One region of the Arthrobacter burdickii genome, then DNA from elsewhere that is predicted to be linked to it. Evidence: riboswitches for the same ligand, from Rfam matches in the RefSeq annotation. Region 1 holds a riboswitch; each other region holds the start of a gene.

What was found. A riboswitch is a leader RNA that binds a small molecule or an ion and turns the genes downstream of it on or off. The one in region 1 is predicted to bind S-adenosylmethionine.
Region 2: linked by a shared signal. The riboswitch ahead of P5G52_RS04010 (MetQ/NlpA family ABC transporter substrate-binding protein) and the one ahead of P5G52_RS13270 (AmiS/UreI family transporter) in region 1 are both predicted to bind S-adenosylmethionine.
Region 3: linked by a shared signal. The riboswitch ahead of P5G52_RS17485 (bifunctional o-acetylhomoserine/o-acetylserine sulfhydrylase) and the one ahead of P5G52_RS13270 (AmiS/UreI family transporter) in region 1 are both predicted to bind S-adenosylmethionine.

What each region holds. Positions count from the first base shown of each region.
Region 1 is NZ_JAROCG010000001.1:2,817,722-2,820,986, forward strand. Features, by position in the region: gene P5G52_RS13255 (hypothetical protein) at 1-247, shown strand, start outside; gene P5G52_RS13260 (zinc-binding dehydrogenase) at 343-513, opposite strand; gene P5G52_RS13265 (MarR family winged helix-turn-helix transcriptional regulator) at 586-975, shown strand; SAM riboswitch class IV at 1,223-1,335, shown strand; gene P5G52_RS13270 (AmiS/UreI family transporter) at 1,373-1,993, shown strand; gene P5G52_RS13275 (acyl-CoA dehydrogenase family protein) at 2,067-3,265, shown strand, end outside.
Region 2 is NZ_JAROCG010000001.1:863,864-867,128, reverse strand. Features, by position in the region: gene P5G52_RS04020 (methionine ABC transporter permease) at 1-36, opposite strand, end outside; gene P5G52_RS04015 (methionine ABC transporter ATP-binding protein) at 36-1,064, opposite strand; gene P5G52_RS04010 (MetQ/NlpA family ABC transporter substrate-binding protein) at 1,137-2,021, opposite strand; SAM riboswitch class IV at 2,220-2,333, opposite strand; gene P5G52_RS04005 (GAF domain-containing sensor histidine kinase) at 2,452-3,265, opposite strand, start outside.
Region 3 is NZ_JAROCG010000002.1:660,047-663,311, reverse strand. Features, by position in the region: gene metX (homoserine O-acetyltransferase MetX) at 1-820, opposite strand, end outside; gene P5G52_RS17485 (bifunctional o-acetylhomoserine/o-acetylserine sulfhydrylase) at 827-2,146, opposite strand; SAM riboswitch class IV at 2,228-2,344, opposite strand; gene P5G52_RS17480 (VOC family protein) at 2,499-3,140, shown strand; gene P5G52_RS17475 (DUF1540 domain-containing protein) at 3,235-3,265, opposite strand, start outside.

The sequences.
Region 1 (3,265 bases):
CGAGGGTTTCACTTACTTCCTCGTCAGGGCTGATGATGCCGGCATTTGCCTGATCCGCATCAGGGACGAGGACGAGAGTGCCTTCATGGCCGGCTGCGGCACCGGTACTGGTCATGTCACCACCACTTCGCTGCCCGGAACGAAAGACGGGCCACACACTATGGCACTCGTCACGGACGGTTATGCGACCGATGACCTCGAGAAAGACGGATGGACCAGGATCCAGGACAACATTCCGGTTCAGTGAGCCGGTCACCACGTCCCGCTCAGGGGTGGCATACCGCATTGAAGTGAGCCGGTAGGCCATCCTCTTCTGCGGGGTTCGTGGCGCCTGACTCCAGGTCAGGCGGGGATGACGATGACTTTCCCTGGGACATGACCGGCGCTGGCTTCCGCATGGAGGGCGGGCAGTTCCGGGAGGGTGATCCTGCGCGTCACCTCGACGGTGAGCGCGCCGTCATCGACGAGGGACACGAGCTGCGCGAGGCGGTCCCGCTTCCCTGACGCCGACACAACTGGGCGCGTACTTCGCGTTCACGGAGGTGGGCAGCCTCCTGCGCTCCGGGGTCGAGAAACGGCTTCGCGATGCCGGGGGCCCTCAGTTACGTCCAGTTCCAGCTCTTGGCACGCCTGGGCGACGCCGTCGACGGCCACCTACGCATGACCGACCTCGCCGATGGTGTCGTCTACAGCCGCAGCGGCCTGACCTATCAGGCACAACTGCTTCAGGAGCGGGGCCTGGTCACCCGATCCCCCTCGCCCGACGATGAGCGCAGCACCATCGTCGCCATCACCGCTGCGGGCCGCGACGTACTCCAGGCAGTATTTCCCGGGCATATCGAGGCCGTCCGTGGACTCCTCTTCGCCCCGCTCAGCGATGACGACGCCACCGACCTCGCCCGCATCCTCGGTCAGGTCAGCGCACACCTCCGAGCAGCCCCACCCCGCTCAGCAGCCCGACGACGAAAGACCTGACCCTGTCCGATCCGGCCAGTGTCCGTGCAGGCCGGATCGGCCCATCAGTCGGCCCTCGTCCCGGCCGCGACGGTGGTGCGGCGTCGTCGCCCTTTCCTCGTTCTTGCGCCAGAGGGCACGAGGCCGTCGTCGCGCCGGCCTCCGCGTCCTCCATCACAGACCGCTTCGTCATGCGGCGTCACGCAGCGTCAAAGCTCGCCCTTGTGCTGGAAACCGTCCCGGTCCAGCGCCTAGTCTCGTACCTACAGATCAAGAGTTCCAACGCGAAGCCCTGGCTCGTTGGACGGCAACCCCCTCCGTGGCGGGGTGCCCCAGGTGAAGATCCGGTCCCGCGCACCAGCGTCGGGGCAAGCACGGCGCGGGCCTCGGGGCTCCGCGTCCCGTCGACGGGACCTCCATGTCGTACATCTGCCTCCTCCTGTCCGGAGCGGCCCTCCTGATCAACGGTCTCGGCCTCCTCGGCCGGGTCACATCCCGCGACTCCGGGTTCTTCAACCTGGTGATCGGCACGCTCCAGCTGGTGATCGCGACGCTGATCGCGTCCGCCGGTGCTGCCGATCCCGCCGCGATCGGCTCGGCGAGCGGTATCTTCCTCTTCGGGCTCACCTACCTCTACGTGGGGCTGGGCTCGGTCGCCGGGTTGGGTGCGTCGGGTGTCGGATGGTTCTGCGGGCTCGTCGCCGTACTCGCCGTCGTCTTCGCCGGCACCTCCCTGGACGACGACCCGGTCAGCTCGGTGCTGTGGCTCGCGTGGGCGGTGCTGTGGGGCCTCTTCTTCCTGCTCCTGGCCTTCGATGCGGCGCACCTGACCCGGATCACCGGATGGAGCGCCATCCTGGTGGGCACGGCCAGCACCGTTCCTCCGGCCGTCCTCGGGCTCAACAGCGCCTGGCCGGCCGGCTGGACCTCCGCCCTCGGCGTTGCCGGAATCCTCGCTGTGCTGTTCGTTGTCGCCGGTGCCGTCAGCTCCCGACCTGCAAAGGCGCCGGCGGCCCCGCAGGTCGCCGTTCCCGCCTGACGTCCGCCCCTCCGTACCCGTCCCGAAATCCCCTCCCATCTCCCCTCCATCCGCTTCCACCGAAAGGCCGACCATGACCACGCTGACCCACACCCCTCCAGCCACCGACGCGGAGTACGAGCTCCTCGCCGCCCGCTTCCGGCCGCTGTTCGCCCGCATCGCCGAGGGCTCATCCCGCCGCGAGCAGGAGCACGAGCTCCCCCGCGAGGAGATCCGTGCACTCATCGACGCCGGCTTCGGCGCACTGAGGGTCCCGGTGTCCGCAGGCGGCTCCGGCGCCTCACTGCCCCAGCTGTTCCGCCTCCTCACGGAGCTCGCAGCCGCCGATTCGAACATCCCGCAGGCCCTGCGCGCCCACTTCGCATTCGTGGAGGACCGCCTGGTATCCACTGGAGCCCAGCGCGAGGTGTGGTTCAAGCGCTTCGTCGACGGCGAGATCGTCGGCAATTCCTGGACGGAGGTCGGCACCGTCACCATCGGAGACGTCATCACCAAGGTCAGCCCGGACCCGGACGACGCCGGCGCCTTCCGCGTCAGTGGAACCAAGTACTACTCGACCGGCAGCATTTTCGCGGACTGGATCGACACCTTCGCGCAGCGCACCGACAACGGGGTCAAGGTCATCGCGGTGGTCAGCACGCACCAGCCGGGGGTGACCCACAGCGACGACTGGGACGGTTTCGGCCAGCAGACCACGGGCTCCGGCACCTCCACCTTCGACCAGGCCCGGGTCGACGCCGTTAACGTCATCGACTTCGACACCCGGTTCAAGTACCAGACCGCGTTCTACCAGGCAGTGCTCCTCGCCGTCCTCGCCGGAAGCATCACGGCCGCCGAACGGGACGTGGCCCGCGAGGTCCGGAACCGCACGAGGATCTTCAGCCACGGCAATGCGTCGTCGTTCGCGGCCGACCCGCAGATCCTGCAGGTCATCGGCGAGGTCTCCGCGGCGGCGTACGCGGCGGATGCGACCGTCGAACGGGCCGCCCGGTCGCTGCAGTTCGCCTACGAGGGCGCATTCCTCGGGGACGAGGTCGAGGACGAGCGCCGCAACGACGTCGCCGAACTCGAGACCGCGAAGGCTCAGGTCATCCTGTCAGCGCTCGCCACCCGCGCGACATCCGATGTCTTCAACGCGCTCGCCGCCTCCGGCGTGAGTACCGCGAAGAACTTCGACCGGCACTGGCGCAATGCGCGCACGGCCGCCAACCACAACCCGTGGGTCTTCAAGGCGAGGATCATCGGTGACCACTCGGTCAACGGTGCCGTCCC
Region 2 (3,265 bases), 2.0 Mb from region 1:
CCACAGCTGGGGTGTCAGGGGAATGAGGTCTTCCATCAGGCGAGTTCCTTCACGGTGATACGGCCGGCCATGTGGTGCAGGGTCGTGTCGATGACGCTGTCCGCCCCGGTGAGCGCGAGGGTGAGGTGCCCGAAGGCGCGGCCCCGGATGTCGTTGATGCCGCCGTAGATCAGTTCGAACTCGATGCCGGCAGCGGCCAGTTCGAGGAACACGGATGCCTGCGACGAGTCGCCGTCGCGGAAGGAGAAGGTGACGATCCGTCCTCGGTGCCTCTCCCGCAGTGCTGCCAGTTCATCAGGTGCGGGGATGCCGCGGACCACGGTGGAGACGAACCGTTGCGACGATGCTTCACGGGGGTTGGAGAACACGTCGAAGACATCGCCCTGCTCCACGATCCGTCCGCTGTCCATGACGGCCACCTTGGTCGCAAGCGTCTGGATGACGTCCATCTCATGCGTGATCACCACGATGGTGATGCCGAGTTCCTCATTGACCCGGCGCAGGAGGCGGAGTACTTCGTGGGTGGTCTCGGGATCGAGTGCCGAGGTGGCCTCGTCCGCGAGGAGGATCTTGGGTGAGGTCGCCAGGGCGCGGGCGATGCCGACGCGTTGCTTCTGGCCGCCGGAGAGCTGTTCCGGGTAGTTCGATGCCTTGTCCGCGAGTCCCACGAAGTCGAGGAGTTCGGTCACGCGGGCCTGGATCTCGTCCCTGGTCCTGCCCGCGACCCGCAGGGGGTAGGCCACGTTGTTCCAGACCGTCTTGGCGCTGAAGAGGTTGAACTGCTGGAAGATCATGCCGATGTCCAGGCGCAGTGTGCGCAGCTGGCGGTCCGGGACGTTCGTGACTTGGTGCCCGTCGACGATGATGTCGCCGCTGGTCGCCTTCTCGAGGGCGTTGATCAGACGGACGAGGGTACTCTTCCCTGCCCCCGAGTAACCGATGATGCCGTAGATCTCCCCCGCCTCGATGTCGAGGCTGACGTTGTCGATGGCATGGACGAGCGGTTCGCCGCGGCGTCCCGGGGGGAAGCTCTTCGTGACGTTCCGCAGTGAGATGAGTGGCATCGTGTTCCTAGCTGAGGGATGCGTGTGGCCGGCCAGGATCACCGGTCGGCCACACGCGGAAGAGAAGGCTGATCAGCCCTGGGCGCGGGTGTCTTCCTCGACGGTGTCGAGGGACGTCTTCAGCTCCTCCACAGGCACCTTCAGGAACTCGGCGGTTCCGCCCGAGGTCTCCTGCACGGCGTCGAGGACTTCCTGGTTCTCCTGGTAGATGCTCACCAGCTTCTGATAGGTCTCGTTGTTCTCCTCACCGGCGCGCGAGGCGAAGATGTTGACGTAGGCGGCGGCGGCCGGATCGGTCGGGTCATCCTGGGCGATGGCGTCATCGAAGTTCAGGCCGGCGTCCTGCACGAAGTCGTTGTTGATGATCGCAGCGGCGACGTCCGGAAGGGAGGTCGGCGTCAGTGATGCCTCGAGGGTCGTGACGGTCACCTTGGATGCCGCCTCGTCGACGTCGTCGATGGTGGAGAAGGCGCTGCCGCCGTCCTTGAGGGTGACGAGGCCGGCGGACTGGAGGACGAGCAGGCCGCGCGCGAGGTTGCTCTCGTCGTTCGGCACGGCGACGGTCGACCCCTCGGGGATCTCCTCCACCGACTTGTACTTCGTGGAGTAGAGACCCAGCGGGTAGATGGCGGTCGATCCCACAGGAGTGAGATCCTCGCCGCTGGAGACGTTGTAGCGGGCGAGGTAGACGAGGTGCTGGAACTGGTTGAGGTCCAGCTCGCCTTCCGTGAGCGCAGGGTTGGGCTGCGTGTACTCGGCGAAGTCGACCACCTCGAGGTCGATGCCTTCCTCGGCGGCCGCATCGGTCAACGCGGCCCACTCCGGGTCGCTCGCACCCACGACTCCCAGGCGGACGGTCTCGTTGCCTCCCTCGGAGGCCTCCGAGGAGCCACAGGCAACAGTGAAGGCGAGGAACGGGACGACGGCGACGGCCAGGAGCTTGCGGGAGTTGATCATATTTTGTTTCCTTCGGACGGGTACCGGCTCAGCGGACGGCTCAGCGGCAGGGGAATCGGGACAGAAGCACCCAGCAGTCGCGCAGCAGTACTGACGGACAGCTCAGGCTGCTCGGACGTGGTTCTACTGGACTGACATGCTCGCTCACTGGATGCTGCGGGCGTTCTCCGGCAGGGCCTCGAAGAAGCGCCGCGGGAATCGCCGTACTTGCCGTCCGGAGTATCCCGGCGGCCGAATCTTCACCTGGAGCACCCCACTACGGGAGAGGGTTGCTGTCCAACCGGCCAGGGCCCATGGCTGGAACTCTTGATTCTTCTGGGAACGCTAGGCGACAGCATCGAACACGGTCAAAACGACCGTGACCCGGTGCGTCATATTCGACGACCCGCGTCGGCGGAGGGCGCATGACGCGTCGCCCCGGCGAAGGCCGTCAGGCCGGGCTCGACCCGAACCAGACCCGCACGGTGAGCCCGCCCCCGGGAGTCTGGTCGAAGCCCAGGCGCCCGCCGTGCGCCTGCGCGATGCGCACGCACGTCGCCAGTCCTATCCCGGTACCGGACGGATCGCCCTCCCGTCCGAGCCGCACCAGCGGCTCGAGCACGCGGTCGTACTCCTCGGGCGGGATGCCCTTCCCGTTATCGGCGACGTCGAGGCGCCAGAACTCCGCAATGCCGGTGCCCGTGATGTGCACTTCCGACGGGACACCCGGACGCGCATAGGCCACGGCGTTGGCCACCAGGTTCTGGATGAGGACCCGGAGCTGCTCGCGGTCGGCGTGACCGTGGAAGTCCCCGACCGTGATCTCCACGCCGTCGACGTGGTGCCCCAGATCGTCGACGGCGGCCGCGACGGCTTCGGCGAGGGAGACGGTCTCGAGGTGCGCCGTGCCGCCCACGCGCGAGTAGCCGAGCAGGTTCTCGACCATGGAGGACATCCGGAGGGCGCTCGCGCCGATGCGCTTGAAGTACGTGCCCGCCGGGCCTTCCTGGAGCGCCGGCTCATCCTCGGCGAGCTCCGCGAGGCCGACGACGTTGGTCAGCGGTCCCCGCAGGTCATGGCTGATCCGGCCGGCGAATTCGCCCAGCAGTTCGTTGCTGCGCTGCAGCTCGGACACCGTGGCATCCAGCTGACGTGTGCGCAGCTGGAGGTCGAGGACGTCGACGACCTGCGCGGCCAGCGTCTCGAGCCCCGCGGCCTGCTGGTCGGTCAGGTTCCCGGGCTTCTCGTCGAAGATGCAGAGGGTG
Region 3 (3,265 bases), on a different contig from region 1:
AGCTCTCCACCTGGTAGCGGCCCCGCTCGGCGGGCAGGACGGCGCCGAAGGGCTGTTCGGCGTCCTGCTCCGCGCGACCGAAGCGTGCTTCCAGTTCCTGCTCGGAGCGGTAGGTGATGTGGGCGATGCGCCGGGCGATCCCGAGGCCCGCATCCGGATGCGGGCCGTCGTAGTAGTCGCCGCCGCGGTAGGCGGGGTCGAGCCGGATTGCCTGTAGCTGCGCCTGGGCGAACGCTATCTGTTCGGCCGAACTGGCGGCAGTGCAAGCGATGACGGCGCACCGCTCCACCCGCTGCGGGTACATCAGTGCCCACTCGAGCGCTCGTGCCCCTCCCATCGATCCCCCGAGGACCGACTGCCACTGCTTGATGCCGAGCCGGTCGGCGAGCAGGGCTTCGGCCCGGACGGAGTCGCGGATGGTGACGAAGGGGAAGCGCGATCCCCACGGGGTGCCGTCGGGAGCGAGGCTGGCCGGCCCCGTCGAGCCGTAGCACCCTCCCAGCATGTTGACGGACACCACGAAGTACCGGTCGGTGTCCACCGGGCGGCCGGGGCCGACGAGCGAATCCCACCAGCCCTCCTCCTCCGATGCGCCGCGTGCCACGTGCGAGCTGCCGGTCAGGGCATGCTGCACGAGCACCGCGTTCGATGCATCCCGGTTCAGTCGGCCCCAGGTCTCGAAGGCGAGCTGCACGTCCGGCAGCTCACCCCCGGTCTCGAGTGCCAGCGGTCCGATCGGGGCGATGCGCAGGAGCCCGTCCCCCGAAGGGCGCGCGTCGTCGATCCCGGGGTGCAGCGGAGCAGGAGGGTAGGTGGTCACGAAGGGCTAGACTCCTTTGGCGGCGCGGAACCCCGCGTCGAGGTCGGCGAGGATGTCGGTGATGTTCTCGAGGCCCACGGACAGTCGGACGAGGCCCGGACGCACGCCCGCGGTGAGCTGCGCTTCCGCCCCGAGCTGGCTGTGCGTGGTGGACGCCGGATGGATGACGAGCGAGCGGACGTCGCCGACGTTCGCCACGTGCGAGTGGAGTTCCAGTCCGTCGACGAAGCGCTTGCCGGCCTGCAGCCCGCCGACGATGTCGAAGCTGACGATCGCGCCCGTCCCGTTCTTCCGCCCGTACTTCCTGCCGCGCTCGTACCAGGGGCTCGAGGCGAGGCCGGCGTAGGAGACGCGCTCGACGTCGTCGTGCCCCTCGAGCCACTCGGCGACCGCCTGGGCATTCTGCACGTGGCGCTCGACACGCAGGCTGAGGGTCTCCAGGCCCTGCGCGATGAGGAAGGCGTTGAACGGCGAGACGGAGGAGCCGAGGTCGCGCAGGAGCTGGACGCGGGCCTTGAGGATGTACGCGAGATTCGCGCCGAGTGCGCTGCCGACGCCGAGGTCGCGTGCATAGACGAGTCCGTGGTAGCTCTCGTCCGGCGTGTTGAAACCGGGGAACCGCTCGGGATACCGGGCGAAGTCGAAGTTCCCCGAGTCGACGATGACCCCGGCGATGGCGTTGCCATGGCCCCCGAGGTACTTCGTCGCGGAGTGCACCACGATGTCCGCTCCCCATTCGATGGGTCGGATCAGGTACGGCGTGGACAGCGTGTTGTCCACGATCAGGGGAAGCCCGTTCTCGTGGGCGACGGAGCTGATGCCCTCGATGTCGAGGACGTCCTGCCGGGGGTTGGACACGACCTCGCCGAAGAAGAGCTTGGTGTTCGGCCGGACGGCCTTCCGCCACTGCTCGAGGTCGTCCGGGTCCTCCACGAAGGTGGTCTCGATGCCGAACTTCTTCAGCGTGTGCTTGAAGAGGTTGTACGTGCCGCCGTAGAGGCTGGGGCTGGCCACGATGTGGTCCCCCGCCTCCGCGATGTTCAGCACCGCGAAGGTCTCGGCGGCCTGGCCCGAGGCGAGCAGCAGGGCGCCGGCTCCGCCCTCGAGGCTGGCGATCCTCGTCTCCACTGCTTCCTGCGTGGGATTCCCGATGCGCGTGTAGATGGGCGCGAGCTCCGTCAGCGCGAACCGGTTGGCGGCACTCTCGGCACTCGGGAAGACGAACGACGACGTCTGGTAGATGGGAAGCGCACGCGCTCCCGTGGCTGCGTCCGGTACCTGGCCGGCGTGGATCTGGCGTGTCTCGAAAGACCAATCGTTGGACATGGTGCTCCCTGTCGGAAGGGGCCCCGCCTGGTCCGGTGCTCCGGCCGGTGCGTGCCGCTCCAGGAGACCGGCTCCCGCAGGAGCCCGCGCTTGCACGGCGCCGGAATAGCGCCGAACCTGGTCTTCACCCGGGGCACCCCACCGCGGTTGGAGGGTTGCCGGCCAGCAAGCCGGGGCTTCGTGCTGGCACTCATGACCTGCACCCATGAAAGCCCATCGGAGCGGATCCGGCAAGCCGGATGACCCTCCGTGAAGCAGCGTGCGGACGGGCGGCGGCGACGCCATCGGAGGACCAGCAGGAGTAAGGCGATCCTAAGTCGAGACGTGCATCACTTAGTGCCAAGATAACCGCATGCGATTGGACCATGTCTCATATGCCTGCGAACCCGATGGACTTGCTGCGACTGCCGACCGGATCGCAGCCAACCTCGGGATGGACCCCGTGAAGGGTGGCGTGCACCCGCGCTTCGGCACCCGGAACATGATCTTCCCCCTGGTGAACGGCCAGTACCTGGAGGTCGTGGAGGTCCTCGACCACCCCGCGTCGACCAAGGCGCCCTTCGGCCAGGCCGTGCGCGCGCGGTCCGAGGCCGGCGGAGGCTGGATGGGCTGGTGCGTCGCCGTGGACGACCTGGCCCCGTTCGAGGAGCGCCTCGGCCGCAGCGCGGTTCCCGGCAACCGCAAGTTCCCCGACGGCCAGGAACTGACGTGGCAGCAGATCGGCATCAAGGGGCTCATCGCTGATCCCCAGGTCCCCTACCTGCTCCGCTGGGACGAGGGCACCGAGGCCCTGCACCCCTCCCAGGCGCGCCCGGCGTCGGTCAAACTGTCCTGCCTGACCATCGCAGGATCATCCGAACGGGTGACCGAGTGGCTCGGCACCGCTGTCGAGGAGACGCTCGACGGCGTGCAGGTCCAGTGGATCGCCCCGAACGGCACCCCGGGCATCATGTCCGTGACCTTCGAGACCGCCGACGGCCGCATCGAGATCTGACATCACCCTCTGACATCACCAGAACGAACAGGAAAGGGCCGGACAGTCGTCCGGCCCTTTCCTGTTGCTCTCCGCGCGTCGGGCGGAGGCGCCGTCAGGCGTGGGTGTAGGTCAGGCAGTCGGCG